3 regions of the Mesorhizobium sp. M8A.F.Ca.ET.165.01.1.1 genome follow, and region 2 is predicted to be linked to each of the others. Evidence: riboswitches for the same ligand, from Rfam matches in the RefSeq annotation. Region 2 holds a riboswitch; each other region holds the start of a gene.
The links. Region 2 has a riboswitch for thiamine pyrophosphate ahead of EN808_RS20255 (YkoF family thiamine/hydroxymethylpyrimidine-binding protein). Riboswitches for the same ligand answer to the same signal wherever they lie in the genome.

Region 1: linked by a shared signal. The riboswitch ahead of thiB (thiamine ABC transporter substrate binding subunit) and the one ahead of EN808_RS20255 (YkoF family thiamine/hydroxymethylpyrimidine-binding protein) in region 2 are both predicted to bind thiamine pyrophosphate.
Region 3: linked by a shared signal. The riboswitch ahead of thiC (phosphomethylpyrimidine synthase ThiC) and the one ahead of EN808_RS20255 (YkoF family thiamine/hydroxymethylpyrimidine-binding protein) in region 2 are both predicted to bind thiamine pyrophosphate.

The regions. Positions count from the first base shown of each region.
Region 1 is NZ_SRTH01000012.1:65,442-68,711, reverse strand. Features, by position in the region: gene thiP (thiamine/thiamine pyrophosphate ABC transporter permease) at 1-209, opposite strand, end outside; gene thiB (thiamine ABC transporter substrate binding subunit) at 434-1,432, opposite strand; TPP riboswitch at 1,476-1,590, opposite strand; gene EN808_RS25910 (thiamine diphosphokinase) at 1,677-2,321, shown strand; gene EN808_RS25905 (ABC-F family ATP-binding cassette domain-containing protein) at 2,323-3,270, shown strand, end outside.
Region 2 is NZ_SRTH01000007.1:157,379-160,648, reverse strand. Features, by position in the region: gene msrA (peptide-methionine (S)-S-oxide reductase MsrA) at 1-45, shown strand, start outside; gene EN808_RS20265 (formyltransferase family protein) at 616-1,431, shown strand; TPP riboswitch at 1,745-1,858, shown strand; gene EN808_RS20255 (YkoF family thiamine/hydroxymethylpyrimidine-binding protein) at 1,849-2,457, shown strand; gene EN808_RS20250 (ABC transporter permease) at 2,497-3,270, shown strand, end outside.
Region 3 is NZ_SRTH01000006.1:277,425-280,694, forward strand. Features, by position in the region: gene thiC (phosphomethylpyrimidine synthase ThiC) at 1-1,759, opposite strand, end outside; TPP riboswitch at 1,863-1,979, opposite strand; gene EN808_RS19245 (hypothetical protein) at 2,101-2,328, opposite strand; gene EN808_RS37800 (hypothetical protein) at 2,991-3,270, opposite strand, start outside.

The sequences.
Region 1 (3,270 bases), on a different contig from region 2:
GGCCCGACGGAGAGCAGCGTTGACAGGGCCGCCTGCCAGAGTGTGAAGCGCACGACGCGCAACAGATAAGGGTCGAAGGCCGCCCAGGCGCCGGAGAGGTCGTGTGCGCCTTCGACAAGCAGCCCGGCAAACGCGCCGCCGATCAAGAGCGCGATCGCCGCCAGCGCTACGCTGCCGGCGGTAATGCGGGGATCAGACGCGGGTTGCACGAAAGGCCTTTAACGTGCGTCGCGTTCCTTCGCGCCCCCCTCTGTCCCGTCGGACATCTCCCCCACGAGGGGGGAGATTAGCAGCTCCGGCGCCCAGCTCATTCCTGCAATGTTGGCGATTGGCGAAATCGCCGATGACAGCCAATCTCCCCCCAAGCGGGGGAGATGTCCGGCAGGACAGAGGGGGGCGCCGTAGAGCATTCATCTTCGGATCATACAGCCAACTACTTGCTCATCACCGCCAGCCATTCATCCACCCAGGCCTTGCGGTTGGCCGCGACCTCGTCCGGGCTGAACAGCAGGGTCTTGGTCGGCTTGACCAGTTTGTCGAAGGCCGGGTTGAGCGGCTTGTCGGTCTTGCCGGCCGGGAACATCCAGTTGGTCTCGGGGATGGCGTCCTGGAATTTCGGTCCGGTCATGAAGGCCATGAATTTTTCCGCCAGCGGGTTCTTGGCTCCGGTCGTGGTGATGCCGGCGACCTCGATCTGCAGATACTCGCCCTCTTCGAAAGACGCCGCCTGGTAACGCTCGGTGTTCTCGGCGACCATATGGTAGGCCGGGGAGGTGGTGTAGGAAAGCACCATCGGCGCCTCGCCCTTGGTGAACAGGCCATAGGCCTCGCTCCAGCCCGGCGTCACGGTCAGCACCTTGGTCTTGAGCTTGGCCCAGGCCTCCGGCGCCTTGTCGCCATAGACCGACTTCACCCAGAGCAGCAGGCCGAGACCGGGCGTCGAGGTGCGCGGGTCCTGGATGACGATCTTGTCGTCGGCGCTGCCCTCGACCAGCTCCTTCAAGCTTTTCGGCGGCGACTTCAGCTTTTGCGTATCGTAGACAACGGCGAAATAGCCATAGTCGAAGGGAACAAAAGTATCGTCGCTCCAGCCGCCCGGCACGTTGACATCGCTCGCCGCGCCATGCGGCGCGAACAGGCCTGAGGCCTTGGCATCGGCGGTGAGATTGGTGTCGAGGCCGAGCACGATGTCGGCCTTGGTCGAAGCGCCTTCCAGCTTGACGCGGTTGAGCAGCGCCACGCCGTCGGCGACCGAGACGAATTCGACATCGCAGCCGCATTCGGCCTCGAATTCCTTCTTCACCACGGGGCCCGGACCCCAGTCGGCGGTGAAGCTCTCATAGGTGTAGACGGTGAGCTTGTCCTTGGCCAAAGCCGGCCCGGACAGGGCCACTGCCGTGGCTGCGATGAGAGAATATAAAAACGTGCGCATCGGCGCCTCCTTCGTTTGCGTTGAAAGGAATTGAGGCGTCGGACTGTCCGAAACGTCTAATCCCTCCGCCGGTACAAACCGGATCAGGTTCAGCGGGTTGGCGAGACTGCCTCTCAGCCGGTCCGCGAAATTCGCGTCCGGCACCCCGTTAGAGCGTTTCGACACATAGGCCCGGCGGGTGGGACACGCAAGTGGGAGTTTGCCGCCTTCCGTTTCCCGTGCCGGGCTGGTAAGGCGACGGGATATGAGCACATTCACCATCCTGCTTGGCGGCGATCTCCTCCGCACGCCCCGGCTCGACCGCCAGGTCGAAGGCTCGCGCGTGATCGCCGCCGACGCCGGCATCGGTCATGCGCGGATACTGGGCCTAGTGCCGGAATTGTGGGTCGGTGATTTCGATTCGGTTCCGGCCGATCTGCCCGCCCATCTCGCCGCCGTGCCCCGGCAAACCTTCCCGGCGGAAAAGGACAAGACCGACGGCGAACTGGCAATCGCGGCCGCACTGGAGCGTGGAGCGACCCGCCTTGTGCTGGCGGGCGCCTTCGGCGGCAAGCGCGCCGATCACGCCTTCCTGCATCTGGCGCTTGGCCTGCGGCTGGCCGAGGCCGGAACGGATGTGCTTTTGACCAGCGGCGCCCAGGAGGGTGTCCCCTTGCTCAACGGCAGGGCCAGCTTCGATTATGCCGACGGCACGCTATTTTCTATTCTCGGCTTTTCCGAACTCTCCGGCCTGACCGTCACCGGCGCCAAATGGCCGCTCGACAAGGTCGAGGTGGCTTTCGGATCGTCGCTGACCATTTCCAACGAGGTCAAGGGCCGCCTCGACATCGCGCTCGGCCACGGCCGCGCGCTGCTGCTCGCCCATCCCTATCCATTGCCCGAAAGCTGACATGGCCCCGCCCCTTCTCAATCTCGACGGGATAAGACTGACTTTTGGCGGCACGCCGCTGCTCGATGGCGCCGCCCTGACAGCGTCGGCCGGCGACAAGATCGCGCTGGTCGGCCGCAACGGGTCCGGCAAGTCGACGCTGCTCAAGATCGCCGCCGGCCTGATCGAACCGCAGGACGGCGAGGTGTTCCGCCAGCCTTCGGCGACTGTCCGCTATCTGCCGCAAATGCCCGACATGGACGGCTTTGCCAATGTGCGGGCCTATATCGAGGCCGGGCTCGGCCCGGCCGACGATCCCTACCGCGCCAGCTATCTGATGGAGCATCTCGGCCTGTCGGGCGAGGAGCGGCCGGCAGACCTGTCCGGCGGCGAGGCCAGGCGCGCCGCCCTTGCCCGCGTCATGGCGCCGGAGCCCGACATCCTGCTCCTTGATGAGCCGACTAATCATCTTGATCTGTCGGTGATCGAATGGCTGGAAGAGGAGCTCGTCCGGACTTCCTCGGCGCTCATCGTGATCTCGCACGACCGCCGGTTCCTCGAGCGTGTGTCGCGTGCCACCGTCTGGCTCGACCGTGGCCAGACCCGCCGGTTGGACAAGGGCTTTGGCCATTTCGAGGAATGGCGCGACCTCGTGCTGGAGGAGGAAGAGCGCGAGCAGCACAAGCTCGGCCGCCAGATCGTGCGCGAGGAGCACTGGCTGCGCTACGGCGTGACGGCACGGCGCAAGCGCAACATGCGACGTCTCGGCGAACTGCAGACCATGCGCCAGCGCTTTCGCGGCCATCGCGGCGCCGAGGGCACCGCGACAATGGTGGCCAGCGACGCGGCCGAATCCGGCAAGCTGGTGATCGAGGCGAAAAACATAGAGAAGAGCTTTGGCGACCTCACCGTCGTCAAGGGGTTCTCGACCCGCATCCAGCGCGGCGACCGCGTCGGCCTCGTCGGACCG
Region 2 (3,270 bases):
AGGCCGGGTTGGAAACTGCCGGTTCGTGAAAAGGCCGTTTCATAAGGCTCGCGGATCAGTCTTTGCGGCAGTGGGTTTAAGCGCCCGCCGATTGCCGCGAGGCCATATCAATAGCGGCTGTTAACCACCGCCCGGCGGTTGACAGTGCGCGGCGTTGCTGACCAACTACGCGGGTTGATTGGTTTCAGGGGGAGCATGAGGAAGCTCTACGAGAAGCGTGTGTTGGTGAAGCGGGAAAGGCTCCCAAGTGTCGCCGCGGCAGGACCGCTTTCTCCCAAACCAGGCTGACGGCTCGGCCGGTCTTTTGGTAGTGACTGGACCGGTTCGTTACGGTGCTCGGATTGCCGGGCGATGTCTTGCCCCGCCGGATCTGAAAAGATGATTTCTTCCGAGCCTGTGGCCGGCGCCCGGCAGCTCAATGCAGTTTTCATCCTGGATGTTTCTGCTTACACCGGGCCCCTGCTTTCCGGGTGGGTCGAGGCGGGAAATCGTATTGGCGCGATCATCGTGCCTGGCTTTCAGCGCCCATCCAGAGGCTTCAGCATTGGCAATTTTCGACGCCGGCTGAGGCGCCAGCTTCTGCTCAGGCGCTATCTCGGCAACACGCCGGTAAAGTTGATCGAATTCGGCCGGCCTTACGACTGGGATGAGCTTGGCCGGCAATTGCCTGAGATCGCCGCGGATGTACTGATCTGCTACGCTTTCCCGACCCTGATCCCGCAACAACTGCTCAGCCTCTTTCCCAAGGGCGGCCTTAATTTTCATCCGGCGCTGCTGCCCAACTACCGGGGTCCGCATCCTCTCCATCGCCTGGCCGCGGACGGCCAGCATGCCGTCCATGGCGGCGTGACATTGCACAAGATGTCCGCCAATTTCGATGACGGCGACATCCTCGGACACGTGCCGTTCTGCGAAGCACACTGGGCAACGCGGCGGGATGTGGCCGACAGCGTGGCGACCGCGATGCGCGCGTTGGTGCGCGAGGTGGCGCCAGCCTATTGCGAGGATTTGGTGTCCGGGACGCGGCAGCCAACCGGTGATTTCGTCTGGGCGCGACTTGAGCGGAACCACATGGCGATTTCATCCGACATGTCGATCGAGCACGTTGCCCGATTGTGGCACGTCCTGGGCGGCAATCCCGGTATCTATCTGGACGTTGCCGGCCGCGAGGTTCGGTTGGCCTTTCAGATCGCGCGACTGGGTCCGCCAACTGGAAAAGGTCCGGTCAGGCGATGGGGGAGGGTGGAGTTCGATCTTGCCAATGGCCGGGTTCGATACCTCACCTATGGCCGCCTGCTCAAACGGCTGATGAAAATGCACACCGCATTCGCACGGCCAAAAGCCGGAAAACCGTGCCCCGAAATAAGAGTGTTTGGCAAAGTGGCCAGCGAATCGGTGCCAGAGGTACCGCCAGCCGGTCGTGGCGTATAGTGAGACCAACGAGCATGGAAAGCGCGGAACTTGCGTCCGCGCTTTCCCTGCTGCGAAAACTACTTACCGCAGTTCTTGTCGGCCACGGTCGGCGCGGTCGCCCTGCCATTGGCATCCGTCTGCGCGCTGGTCGGGCAATTCTGGTCCGCGTTGGAATTCATTCCGCCCGGCGTGATGGTCGGGCTGTTGGTTGCACCCGGATCGAGCCAAATTCCCGGGCGCCGGCACCCGGTTGTGCCTGCGCTGGCGCAATGCTTTGGCGCAGCTTGCTGAAAAAACAGCTTCCCCAACCGATCGAATGGTGCTTTAACGCCGCCATCCACAGGGGTGCTCCGTACGGTCGGGGCTGAGACGGGGGCGGCAAGCCCACAGACCCTAGAAGCTGATCTGGGTAATACCAGCGGAGCGAGGCGGGCGATGTTTTCAGGCGCACAGGTTTCCCTATATCTCATGGCCGACGATTTTGTCGGCGTCATCCTGGGCGCGCTTGGCGCGCTCGATTCGTATCGCGACAAGCTCAGGATCGAGACCGACGACATCTCGACCTTGCTGGTCGGGCCCCCCGAGGTGCTATTCCCGGCGCTGCGCGACCTTTTCGTGGCTGCGTCTGGCAGCGGTAAGCATTGCGTGCTGTCGGCGACCATTTCGCGTGGTTGCCCAGGTGAGCCGGACGATCCGATCTGCCGCTCCGACACGTTTGGCGGACCTGCCGGGCCACTCGGCCCGCGCAAGCAAGCCGCCATTTCCGCCGTGCGCGGCGCGCCCGCCACTGGGCAGCCAGCGGCGGCGCAGTTCTCGCTCTATGTGATGGGCACGGACGACCACATGGACGAGATCTATGGCTGCATCGATTTCCTGAAGCAGTCCGGCGTCTACGATCGCTCCAAGAATTTCTGCACCAAGCTGCGCGGCGATGCCGGCGCGATCTTCTCGGCGCTCGACGAAGCCTTCTGCCGCTTCGGACCAGGCGCCGGCCACGTAACCCTCGACGTCACGGTTTCGGCCAACAGTCCCACTGCCGTCTGAACCGTTCGCGCCGACGCGCGCCGTCAAGGTCATCCTCTCGTGGCTTCATCGTCGTTCAACCCGCGTCAACTCGCGGGCTTCCTCGCCCAGGCGGCGCCGGCCGTGATATCGATCGGCCTGGTGCTCGTGGCGTGGGAACTCTACGCAAACCATTCCGGCATCAAGCCGACGGTTCTGCCGGCACCCTCGCGCGTCTTCGAACAGGCGATGCTCAATCGTGACGCGCTGCTCGACAACGCCATTCCCACCATCCGCGCCACGCTGATCGGTTTTGCCTGTTCGCTCAGCGCCGCCTTCGCGCTGTCGATGCTGGTCGACTTCTTCCAGCCTTTGCGGCGCGCGCTGTTTCCTGTCTTCATAGTCAGCCAGACCTTGCCGCTGGTCGCCATCGCGCCATTGGTGGTGCTGTGGTTCGGTTTCGGGCTGACGCCCAAGATCATGCTGGTGGCACTGGTCACCTTCTTCCCGATGCTGGTGGCCCTGGTGCAGGGCTACGAGGCTACCGAGGTCGAGATCGGGCAGATGCTGCGCGCCATGGGAGCAGGGCGCTGGCGGGTCTTCATCCTGGCACGGTTGCCTTCGGCGCTGCCTTATTTCTTCGCTGGCCTCAGGATCTCCATCACCTATGCCGTCGTCGGCGCCATCTTCGCCGAATATGCGGGCGCGGCCAAAGGGCTGGGCATCTACATGCTCAACGCCAAAAACAATTTCCGTCCCGACCTGGTGCTCGCCGCCGTCGGCGTCAGCGCCGCCCTTACCCTCGTCCTGTTCGGGCTGACGGTGGTGCTGCAACGACTTGCCATGCCTTGGGAA
Region 3 (3,270 bases), on a different contig from region 2:
GGTATTTCGCCGCCATCGCCGCCATGCCTTCCTTCTGGGCTTCGGCGCGGATGTCGTGGGAGATACGCATGGAGCAGAATTTCGGCCCGCACATCGAACAGAAATGTGCCAGCTTGTGCGCCTCCTTGGGCAAGGTCTGGTCGTGGAAGGACCGTGCGGTTTCGGGGTCGAGCGACAGGTTGAACTGGTCCTCCCAGCGGAACTCGAAGCGCGCGCGCGAAAGGGCATCATCCCTGGTTTTCGCTGCCGGATGGCCCTTCGCCAGATCGGCTGCATGGGCGGCTATCTTGTAAGTGATCACCCCAATCTTGACGTCGTTGCGGTCGGGAAGGCCGAGATGCTCTTTCGGCGTGACGTAGCAAAGCATTGCGGTGCCGAACCAGCCTATCATGGCGGCACCTATCCCTGAGGTGATGTGGTCATAGCCCGGCGCGATGTCGGTCGTCAGCGGCCCCAACGTGTAGAACGGCGCCTCACCGCACACTGCGAGCTGCTTGTCCATGTTCTGCCTGATCTTGTGCATGGGGACATGGCCCGGGCCTTCGATCATCACCTGGCAGTCCTTTGCCCAGGCAATCTTGGTGAGTTCTCCAAGTGTTTCCAGTTCGGCGAATTGCGCCGCGTCGTTCGCATCGGCGATTGAACCGGGACGAAGGCCGTCGCCGAGCGAGAAGGAAACGTCATAGGCTCTGGCGATGTCGCAGATCTCCTCGAAATGCTCGTAGAGGAAGCTCTCCCGGTGATGGTGCAGGCACCATTTGGCCATGATCGAGCCGCCGCGCGAGACGATGCCCGTGACCCGGTCGACGGTCAGCGGTATGTAGTGCAGCCGCACGCCGGCGTGGATGGTGAAATAGTCGACGCCTTGCTCGGCCTGCTCGATCAGCGTGTCGCGATAGACCTCCCAGTTGAGGTCCTCGGCGATGCCGCCGACCTTTTCGAGCGCCTGATAGAGCGGCACCGTGCCGATCGGCACCGGTGCATTGCGCACGATCCAGTCGCGGATGTTGTGGATGTTGCGGCCGGTCGACAGGTCCATCACCGTATCGGCGCCCCAGCGGATCGCCCACACCATCTTTTCGACCTCTTCGGCCATCGACGATGTGACAGCCGAGTTACCGATGTTGGCGTTGATCTTCACCAGGAAATTTCGCCCGATGATCATCGGTTCGCTCTCGGGATGATTGATGTTGGCGGGAATGATTGCGCGTCCGCGCGCCACCTCGTCGCGCACGAATTCGGGTGTGACGAAATCTGGGATCGCCGCGCCGAAGGCTTCGCCGTCGCGTTGCAGCTTGCCGCGCATCACCTCGCGGCCGAGATTCTCGCGGATGGCTACGAACTCCATTTCTGGCGTGATGATGCCGGCGCGCGCATAGGCAAGTTGGGTCACCGCCTTGCCCTGCTTGGCCTTGAGCGGCCGATTGCGTATCGGAAATTCCGGTGTCAGGCGCTCGCCGGTGGCGAATCCATTGTCTTCCGGCCGGACGTGGCGCCCGTCATAGGCTTCGACATCGCAACGCGCCGTGACCCATTCGTGGCGAAGCCGGGCAAGGCCTTTTTCGATGCTGGTTTGGACTGATGGATCGGTGTAGGGGCCGGACGGATCGTAGACGGTGACGGGCGGTTCGCCGGCCGTCGGATGGACGGAAATCTCGCGCATCGGCACCCTGATCTGCGGGTAGAGGACGCCGGGCTTGTGGATTTTCCGCGAGGCGGGCAGTGGTCCCGTCGACACGGCGGGGGTGAGGGCATTCATCGTGAGGCTCCTTTGCTCATGCATTGGAGACCCAGTTCTGTGCCGGAAGGATGAAAAGACGCTTCTGTAGACCTGCTGCAGCAGGACCTCGGGCGTAAACTCCCGCAAAGCGCTTGCACCGTCCCTACGCCAGTATGAACTGGATCAGGTTCAACGGGTCACTGCGCCGCGAAAGCCAGCAGTATCTCAGCCCCTTACCGGGACTCCCCTGGTGAATGCCTCAAGTTGAATGGGCCGGTGCTGCTTTGTCAAGCGCCTTCGGGCGCCTTCGGGCGCCTTCGGCCGGTGGCGACGTCCGGCGGCCGGCCGAGCGGAGAGCTCGCGCATGCATCGGGGACAAGTCACGCCCCGTAGACCAGGGCTGGAATGGCCAAAGTCTCATTCGCTTCGTGAAGGATGGAAAAACTGTATCGGCCATGTGCGTCGAGATCGACCGAGTAGCTCAGGCGGTCACGGATGTGGTTATCCTGGTCGAAGGCGACGATTTGCGGCTTCAGCGAGGTGATTTGCACCACGTCCAGGTAGATGGAGTTGCAGATATGATCTGGTCGTCGGGCTGGCAGGTGCAAGCGGCCGCTCTATTCAGGATGCGGCATCGGCGGCGTTCCCGATACCAATGATATCTTGCGGGCAACTTATGCAATCACCGGCTTCGTAAAACCCGACGGCGGCGGCCGTGTCCTGGCGCTGAGGATGTGCCGCTGTTCCAGCAGAGAAATCGCGTGGGCGCGGAGTTTTCGCTCTGCGAGGAAGAGTTGACGCAATCGTTTAGCTTGCTTGCAGTTCGTAGAGACCCGCCTTTGAAAGCAACTAAGCTATTGCATTGATATGTTGGTGCGCGATCGATCGCTACATAGCCGGCCGCCATTATCCGAGTATTGATCCGCCGGTGTTCGTGTTGCCGTATATGGCAATCCCTGCGAGATCGTCGCGGCCGGATCGGCCGCACCCTCTAGTCATAAAAGGGGAAGCGACCGAGAATTCCGCTGCCGAAAACTTCTCTGGCTTGGCTATGCATGCGGTAGATGAGATCGCCGCCTACCGCGACCTGGTCGAGGAAGGCATCGACGCCCAGTTCGGACAGCCTGGTTATCGCAATGCGTTAGCGGCTCAGACTTGCGGTCTCGAGAGCGGCCTTTGGGGGTCACCTCTTTTTTGTTTCAGAGGTTGGAAGACGGCTGCTCGTTACCCAATAGAAATGGCGACTACGGAACGCGATCGATCGCGGCCATCAGGAAACACCTGTCTTCGGCTCAACCTCGACATGGCGTCCGATCGACCGCAGATATACAGCTATCTCGTCCATGAGATGATCGCGTTCGCCGTAGATCTCAGCAATCCTGCGCAGCTGTGGCTCGACGGACCTCCGTTGCGCCGGCGTCAAATCAGCATCGCCAAAGACATATCCCAAGTTGCCAATCGCGCAAATGTTGCAGCCGGCCTCCACAACTGCTTGCACGAATGCCGGAATGTCTTTTTCTTGCATAGTCTTCATGTCGAACCTCTCGTGA